Regions from separate parts of the Collinsella sp. CLA-ER-H4 genome, predicted to be linked through region 2. Evidence: riboswitches for the same ligand, from Rfam matches in the RefSeq annotation. Region 2 holds a riboswitch; the other holds the start of a gene.

Region 1 (4,170 bases), on a different contig from region 2:
TGCGACCATATGGTGGGCGTCTCGGCGGGCGCGGCGTTTGGCTACAACTTTAAATCGCACCAGATCGGCCGCGCCATTCGCTATAACAAGGCCTATTGCGCCGACAGGCGCTATGCGAGCGTGACCAGCTGGCTGCGAACCGGCGATATGTACAATGCCGACTTTGCTTATCACGAGGTGCCTATCGAGCGCGATCCTATCGACTTGGAGGCGTATCGCACCTGTCCCATGCGATTTACGTGCGTGTGTACCGATATCGAGACGGGCAAGGCCGTCTATCACGATCTGCCGTATGGCGACGAGCGCGATATCGAGTGGATTCGGGCGTCGTCGGCAATTCCCGTGGCGACGCGTCCCGTTGCTATTGACGGGCATAAGTATCTGGATGGTGGCGTGGCTGATTCTATTCCCAGCGCGTGGCTGTTTGCGCAGGGGTATGACCGCAATATCGTGGTACTCACGCAGCCGGCGGGCTTTGTGAAGCAGCCCAACAGCGTGATGCCCATGCTGCGGCGCGTGTTCCGTCACTATCCGGAGTTTGTCGCAGCGCTTGAGCACCGGCATGAGGTCTACAATGCCACGCTCGATGACCTGGCACGTCGCGAGGCTGCCGGCGAGATCTTTGTGGTGCGTCCGAGCGAATCGGTGAAGGTGCCGTCGCTGTGTCGCGAGCCCGATGAACTTGAGCGCATCTACCAGATTGGTCGCCGCGATGCGGAGGCGACCTTGCCGGCACTGGAGGCATATCTGGCAGGGTAGAGGCTGCTGCCGCCATCTCGGCGGAAAGCGCATCCCGGAATGGAGGTCCAAACTGGGATGCGCTTTCCATTGCTGAAGATATGAGGCTGCGAATCAGCTGCTCGGCCTAGACTTACGCCTGCTGCCAGGTGTCGACAAGCTCCTTGGCCGCGGCGTAGGGGTCATCGGCGCTGCAGACGGCACTCACCACAAAGAAGCCATCGACGCCGGTGGCCTTAAGCTGCGGCAGGTCGGCCGTCTTGACACCGCCGCCCACCACGATGGGCACGGGGCTTGCCGCGTGGAGTGCGGCTAGGTCCTCAAAGCTCTTGGTGATGATAGAGCCGTCGGCCGCGCGTCCGCAGTCGCGCTTGGTCTCGGTCTCGTGGAGTGGGCCGATGCCCAGGTAGTCGACTAGGCTCATGTCGGCGGTCTTGACGTACTCGAGCATCTCCTCGCAACGGGCGGAAAGACCCACGATGGCGTTGGGCCCCAGCAGCTTGCGACAGACCTCGACGGGAATGTCGCTCTGACCCACGTGCACGCCGTCGACAGCAATGCCCTGCTCGCGCGCGGCGAGTACGCAGTCCAGGCGGTCGTCAATCAGCAAAGCGACCTGACCGGTCTTGCCAGCCTGTGCGATTGCCTGCGCGGCGTCGCCGGTCAGCGCAATGATCTCGCGGGCGCTTGCCACCTTGGAGCGCACCTGGATGCAGGTAAAGCCGGCGTCGAGCGCCTGGGCCACCACATCGCCCACGGGGCGCCCGAGCGTGTTTTCGGGGCCGAGTACCAGATAGGCCGAGATATCAAGGTTGTCGCGGATACTCATCGTGTTTCCTCCTGCTTTTTGATCTGAGCTTCCATGCGCTCGAGCTTGCCGGTCATGGTGTCGGTAAATCCGGGCCGGATATCGGCTTTGAGCACGACTTCGGTGCGGATGCCCTTGCTCGCCAACACAAAGGTTGCGTCGCGCACGACCTGCATGACCTCGTCCCAGTCGCCCTCGATCTCGGTGAACATCGAGGTGGTGCGGTTGGGAAGGCCGCTCTCGCGAATGATGCGCACGACCTCGGCGACCTCGGCGGACAGCTCATCGCCGGTGCCGCACGGGGCGATGGCCACGGCGACGAGTGTGTTCATTCCAGCAGCAGTTACGGGCTCGGACATGGCTTATGCCTCCTCGAGCTCGAGTTGGTTATCAGCGATATCTTGGGCGGTCGCGCGGTAGAGCTCATCGATAAAGGCGACCTTAAAGCTTGCCGGGGCATCGGCGACAGCGGCGGCACGCGTGCCGGCAACGTTGTAGACCGCGGTGCCGCAGATGGCTGCCGTAAACGGGTCGGCGGCACAGGCGTACACGGCTAGCACGCCGCCCTGCGAGCAGCCGCAACCGGTGATCTTGGACATGAGCGGGCTGCCGCCGTGGGACTTGGCCACGGTCGTGCCGTCGGTAATCAGGTCGACTTCGCCCGAGACCACTACGGCGCCGCCGGTGTAGCGGGCGAGCGCCACGGCGGCGTCGCGGGCGGCGTCGACCGTGTCGGTGGTATCGACACCGCGCACGCGGCTCAGATCGGCCGCCTCGCCCTCAAGACCCCACAGCCCGGCGAGTGCGATGATCTCGGAGGCGTTGCCACGCACGATGGCGGGCTTGTACTGCTTGAGTTCGTTTACCAGCTGGGTGCGCAGGCTACCGATACCCAGGCCCACCGGATCGAGCACCCAGGGCTTGCCGGCGTCGTGTGCCGCCTTGGCCGCGCGGGGAATCGTTTGCTCGTAAATGGGGAAGAGCGTTCCCATGTTGAGATAGATGGCGCCGCCGCCGGCAACGAGCGCCTCGCCCTCGTCGGGCAAATAGACCATGGCGGCCGATCCGCCCACGGCGAGCTGCGCGTTGGCGACAAAGTCGATCGTCACCGTGTTGGTGATGGAGCCGGCCATCGGATTGGTAGCGCGAATCTCATCCACGGCCTTGACCACATGTTGCTTAAGCTGTTCCGAATCAATCACTGCACATGCCTCCTTGGCATAGAAAAGGGGCGCTGTGCATAGACAGCGCCCCTGTAAAGGCGGCATGCTCCCTACGCCAGCATTAACTGACAGGTTCAAAGGATTGGGCCCATGCCCTCTCAGCCTTGTGGTTTGCACCGCCGGCACTCCCGCATCGAATCTGTTGTTCCCTATACTAGCGCACCTGCCAAAAAGGGACAGGTTTATTTCGGCAGGTTTCATCTGGGAAAACGCAAAGTCCCAGTTGTTACCTGCCAAAATAAACCTGTCCCTTTTTGGCAGGTCGGTACAATAGATGGGATTAAGAATGACCGAGGGGACCTTATGATCAAACTTGTGCTGACCGATATGGACGATACACTGATTCCAGCCGGGCATGACGGCGCCAGCGACTACGCCATTGAGGGTATTCATGCCATGCAGGCGGCGGGTTTGCACTTTGGGCCGGTTTCGGGTCGTCAGCCGTCCGCGATGGGCTGGATGTTCAAAAACCGTTCCGAGTGTTATTCGACCGGTGCGTTCTGTAACGGCCAGGTGATGTTTGTCGACGGCGAAGTAGTCGCTTCGCGCGCAATCGATAACGATGTCCTTATGCGCTTAGCCGATTATTTTGAACAGGAGACCGACGATACGTATTTGAAGGTCTACCGTCTGGGTGATGACTTTTGGAATAACGATGCCTATTGCGTGACAAGCGATCCCGAGCGTGTGCGTCGCGCCATGAAGTCAGGCGGCAACGCGTGGCTCAAGGGCGAAGAGGCTCCCTGTCGTCCTGTCGTTGACGATGCCCCGGTATACAAGGCGAATATCTGGAGTGCCCGTTCGCGCGAGGAGCTCGCCGAGCTGCGCGAGCGTGTTGCCGCTGAGGTGCCGGAGCTCTCGCTCGTGTTTCCCAACAACCGCGTGCGCCTGTTCGACGTTCTTCCGACCGGCTGGGACAAGGGCTGCGCTGCGCTGGAGCTGGCGCGTGCTTTGGGCCTGATGCCCGACGAGGTGGCCGTATTCGGCGATTCCGATAACGATTTGCCCATGATCGATGCCGTTCCCAACTCCGTTGCAGTCGCCAATGCCAACGAGGCCGTCACGGCTGCCGCACGCTGGCATATCGGCGCTGCGGCAGATGATGCGGTTGCCGGGGCTCTGCATCAGATTGCCGCCTGCGCCGCGACGGGGGAGATGCCATCGTTTATGAGCCAAATGGACACGGCGGGTTTCGACGTCACAAACGTCTAGGGAGAAAGCCATGAAGCTCCAGCAACTCAGATATGTCGTCAAAGTTGCCGAATGCGGCAGCATCACCGAGGCCTCGCGCCGGCTCTTTGTGTCGCAGCCTTCGATTACCGCGTCGATCCGCGATCTCGAAAACGAGATGGGTGTGCATATCTTTGAGCGCACCAACAAGGGCGTCATTGTGTCCGAGGA
Region 2 (4,170 bases):
GCGTGCGCTCGGAGTCGACCTCGTAGTCGAGCAGGGCCATGGCCTCGGGAATATTGGGCGTGATAACCGTCGCTAGCGGGAACAGGCGGCGGGTGAGCGCCTCGGCGGCATCTTCGGCAATCAGCCGTGCGCCCGAGGTGGCTACCATGACGGGGTCGACGACCACGTTTGTTACGTTCCAGGCGCTCAAGCGGTCGGCGATGACTTCGATAATCTCGACAGAAGAAACCATGCCGATCTTGACGGCGTTCGGGCGGATATCGTCAAAAACGGCGTCAATTTGCGCGGCTACGATATCTGGCGAGATATCCTGTACGGCGGTGACGCCCAAGGTGTTCTGTGCGGTGATGGCGGTGATGGCCGTCTCGGCATACAGGCGGTGCGCCGTGATGGTCTTGATGTCGGCCTGAATGCCGGCGCCACCGCTGGAATCGGATCCTGCGATGGATAGAACGGCAGGTACCTTACTGCGATCCATGTTCGCTCCCTTGTTCGGTCGGAATCAAATGGGTCTATAAGCCAGCATTATAATGATGCCCGGGCCGACTCTATGTCGAACCCGGGCGGGCGATGCAATCTTTACGCAAATGCAAGCAAATGTTCACACGTCAACAATTGACAGGCACCAGCTCGCCGCCAGAAGCGGCCGCGGCGACAGGGCTAGTCCTCCATGCCGAGGTCGATCGTGGTGCCCTCGAAGATCTTGTTGACGGTGCGGACGGCGCACATCTTGCCACACATGGTGCAAGTGCCCTCGGTGGCGGCGGGGGACTCCTCGTAGCGCTTCTTGCCCGTAACCGGGTCGAGCGCGCACTCCCACATGGCGTCCCAGTCAAGCTTGCGGCGTGCCTGGCCCATCTTGTCGTCCATGTCGCGGGCGTGGGGCACCTTTTTGGCGATGTCGGCGGCGTGTGCGGCGATCTTGGTGGCCATGAGGCCGTCGAGCACATCCTGGGCGTTGGGCAGGCATAGGTGCTCTGCCGGTGTCACGTAGCACAGGAAGTCGGCACCGGAACTGGCGGAGATGGCGCCGCCGATGGCGGCGGTGATGTGGTCGTAACCCACGCCGATATCGGTCACCAGCGGCCCGAGCACATAGAACGGAGCATTGTGGCACAGGCGCTTCTGCAGTTTCATGTTGGCGGCGATCTCGTCGAGCGCCATGTGACCCGGGCCCTCGACCATGACCTGGACGCCGGCGGCCCAAGCGCGCTTGCACAGCTTGCCCAGCTCGATCATCTCAGCGGTCTCGGTGGCGTCGTTGGAGTCGTAGAGGCAGCCCGGGCGGCAGGAGTCGCCGAGCGAAATCGTCACGTCGTACTCGTGGCAAATCTCGAGCAACTCGTCGTAGAACTCATAGAATGGGTTCTCGTTACCGGTGACCTCCATCCAGCCAAACAGCAGTGAGCCGCCACGGCTCACGATGTTCATCAGGCGGCCGGTCTCCTTAAAGGTCTTGGTGACCGACTTGTTTATGCCGCAGTGGATGGTCATAAAGTCCACGCCGTCCTCGGCATGCGCGCGCACGACTTCGAACAGGTCGTCCTTGGTGAGCTTGACCAGCGGCTTTTCCATGTAGCCGATGGCGTCGTACATGGGGACGGTGCCTACCATGAGCGGCGTCTCGTCGATGAGCTGCTGGCGGAACTGACGTGTCTTGCCCGAGTTGGAGAGGTCCATGATGGCGTCGGCGCCAAAGTCCTCGGCGATCTTGACCTTCTTCCATTCCTCGGCGGCATCGGCCTTGTCGCCCGAGATGCCCAGGTTCACGTTGACCTTGGTGGACAGGCCCTCGCCGACGCCAAAGGCGCGCATACCCTTTTTGATATGCACGATGTTGGCGGGAATGGCGATGCGGCCGTCGGCCACGCGCTCGCGGATGTACTCGGGGTCGCGATGCTCGCGCTCGGCGACCTCCTTCATCTGCGGTGTGATCTGCCCGGCGCGGGCGAAGTCGATTTGCGTGACGAGCTTGGGCTCGGTCTGTGTGCTCATTGGCACGGCTCCCTTCGTTGGCATTACCCATATCAGGTTTGCGGGTCAGGGCGGGCGCGCCCAATCTCAGCCTGCCGTCCTGTCCTGCAAGCTCCCCGTTTATGTAATGGGCTCAAGTATAGCCTGAATGGGTACGATTGGGCCAACGAGCGTGCCTGTGGGGAGGCGAACATGGAAGACAAGCATCTATATCGTGAGACGCAATGGGATGTATCGGCCGAGGAAAGCCGCGCGCACCATGGCCTTGTCGCGATTGGTTTTGCGGTGCTTGCCGTGCTGGTGATTGCCTTTTGTATCTGGACGTTTGGTGGTCGCGGCGGCGCTGCCTGGGAGTTTGAGGCCGACGATGCCCTGCCGATCATGACAGTGAAGGTCGCGGGCGGCAATACCGTTGCCGCGCCGGGCGACTATTGGTATCCGCGCAACGAGTTTGTGCAGTTGCAGCTGAGTGGCGGATCCATTCCTGGTGAAGAGATCGAGCGCGTGACCTTCGATGCGGCGCTCAAAACACTCACGGTTAAGCTCAAGAATCAGGGCGACGTGCCCACGACGATGGATATCGCGCTGACGGAATGGCGCCTGGAGCCCCCGTCGGGCGTCAGGGTATCCGAGGTGGAGCATGTCAAGGTTACCTACCAAGATGGCTCGACGAGCGAGATTGCAAAGGCCGATGGCTTGGCGGAGTAACGGGGTGTTTGGAAACGGCGGGCCTATTGTACCTGCGCGTTCATGAAAACCAGGGTGTTTTTGTCTGAAAGCTCGGGGATGTGCCGATAGCCGATGTTGAATGCGGTAAGTTCGCTTACATCCTCGAGCTTGTTTTCTGCCATCCAGCGCACCATGGAGCCGCGCGCTTTTTTGCTGGCGGTCGAGCGCTGGATGGGCCTGCCGTTGCGGACGCCTTCGCCAAAGAGGCATGTGACGACCGTGGCATCGGTGGTGAGGCGGGTCAGAACGGCTTTGGCGTATTCCGCGCTGGCGAGGTTGACAATCGTAGCGTTGGAGCCTGCCGGAGCGATAGCCCGTGCGAGCTTGTCGCCCCAAAACGCGTAGAGGTCTCGGGCATTGTTGACGGCAAGCTTCGCGCCCATCTCCAGCCGATACGGTTCAACGGCATGAAAGGGGCGTACGCATCCGTAAAGGCCCGAGAGGATCCAGAGATGGTTTTGCAGCCAGTCGAGCTGTGCAGCATCCATGACCTCGGGCGCCATGCTTTGGTATTGAATGCCGTGATAGGACATGACGGCAGGGGAGATTCGACGCGCGATATCGGGATCGGCGAGGCCGGCATCGCTCAGGACAGGCATAAATTCGTGAAGCGTATCCAGGCACGTTGTAAGCAGCCTGTCGCTCACGTTCCATAGCGCCTGCAGGCCGCCGCTGCCTTCATTCCGCTCGATATCTAGCAGTGCGCGGTGGAGGCGAGCTGTCTCGCGCACAAAGGGTGGAATGCCCAGGACTTCAAAAGCATCTTGGGCCGCGCGCATTTGCTTGGCGGGCGAAATGATGACCTGCAGCATGGACTCTCCTCTGCAAAAAAGAAGTTGCGGTGGAATAATTCCTGTTTTGCCTGTTAAAAGGCATGTCTGGGAACTATTTCACCGCAAGTTATAAAGGGCTGGTTGGACTCGTTTTACGAGGGTTGATTTAGGCGCGCTCGATGAAGGCCTTGTAGCCGCGATAGGCCTCGTAGATATCGGCCTTGTTGGCGACCTCCCACAGGGCATGCATGGACAGGACGGCAACACCGGAGTCGATGACGTTCATGCCGTACTTGGCCATGATGTAGGCGATGGTGCCGCCGCCGCCCGCGTTGACGCGACCGAGCTCACAGGTCTGGAAGTCCACGCCGGCCTCGTCCATGATGTCGCGGACGAGGGCCACGTACTCGGCATCGGCGTCGTTGGAGCCGCCCTTGCCGCGGCTGCCCGTGTACTTGTTAAAGCACAGACCGCGACCCATAAAGGCGGCGTTCTTGGTCTCGAACTTGCCGGCATAGCCCGGGTCAAAGCCGGCGGACACGTCGGAGGAGAGCATGCGGCTGCGGGCGAGCGCGCGGCGCAGGGCCAGCGGGCTATTCTCGCCGGCGAGCGTCATGATCTCGGCGACGGTGTTCTCGAAGAAGCGACTCGTCATGCCGGTGGCACCCACGGAACCGATCTCCTCCTTGTCGAC

The links. Region 2 has a riboswitch for thiamine pyrophosphate ahead of thiC (phosphomethylpyrimidine synthase ThiC). Riboswitches for the same ligand answer to the same signal wherever they lie in the genome.
Region 1: another riboswitch for thiamine pyrophosphate. It lies ahead of thiM (hydroxyethylthiazole kinase); the one in region 2 lies ahead of thiC (phosphomethylpyrimidine synthase ThiC).

Annotation. Positions count from the first base shown of each region.
Region 1 covers NZ_JBBNLQ010000001.1:45,384-49,553, reverse strand. The annotation lists gene AAAX34_RS00215 (patatin family protein) at 1-759, shown strand, start outside; gene AAAX34_RS00210 (thiamine phosphate synthase) at 872-1,567, opposite strand; gene AAAX34_RS00205 (thiamine-binding protein) at 1,564-1,905, opposite strand; gene thiM (hydroxyethylthiazole kinase) at 1,909-2,748, opposite strand; TPP riboswitch at 2,800-2,909, opposite strand; gene AAAX34_RS00195 (HAD family hydrolase) at 3,073-3,981, shown strand; gene AAAX34_RS00190 (LysR family transcriptional regulator) at 3,992-4,170, shown strand, end outside.
Region 2 covers NZ_JBBNLQ010000003.1:95,437-99,606, forward strand. The annotation lists gene thiD (bifunctional hydroxymethylpyrimidine kinase/phosphomethylpyrimidine kinase) at 1-478, opposite strand, end outside; gene thiC (phosphomethylpyrimidine synthase ThiC) at 661-1,995, opposite strand; TPP riboswitch at 1,988-2,103, opposite strand; gene AAAX34_RS03835 (hypothetical protein) at 2,167-2,682, shown strand; gene AAAX34_RS03840 (YaaA family protein) at 2,706-3,515, opposite strand; gene AAAX34_RS03845 (aminopeptidase) at 3,643-4,170, opposite strand, start outside.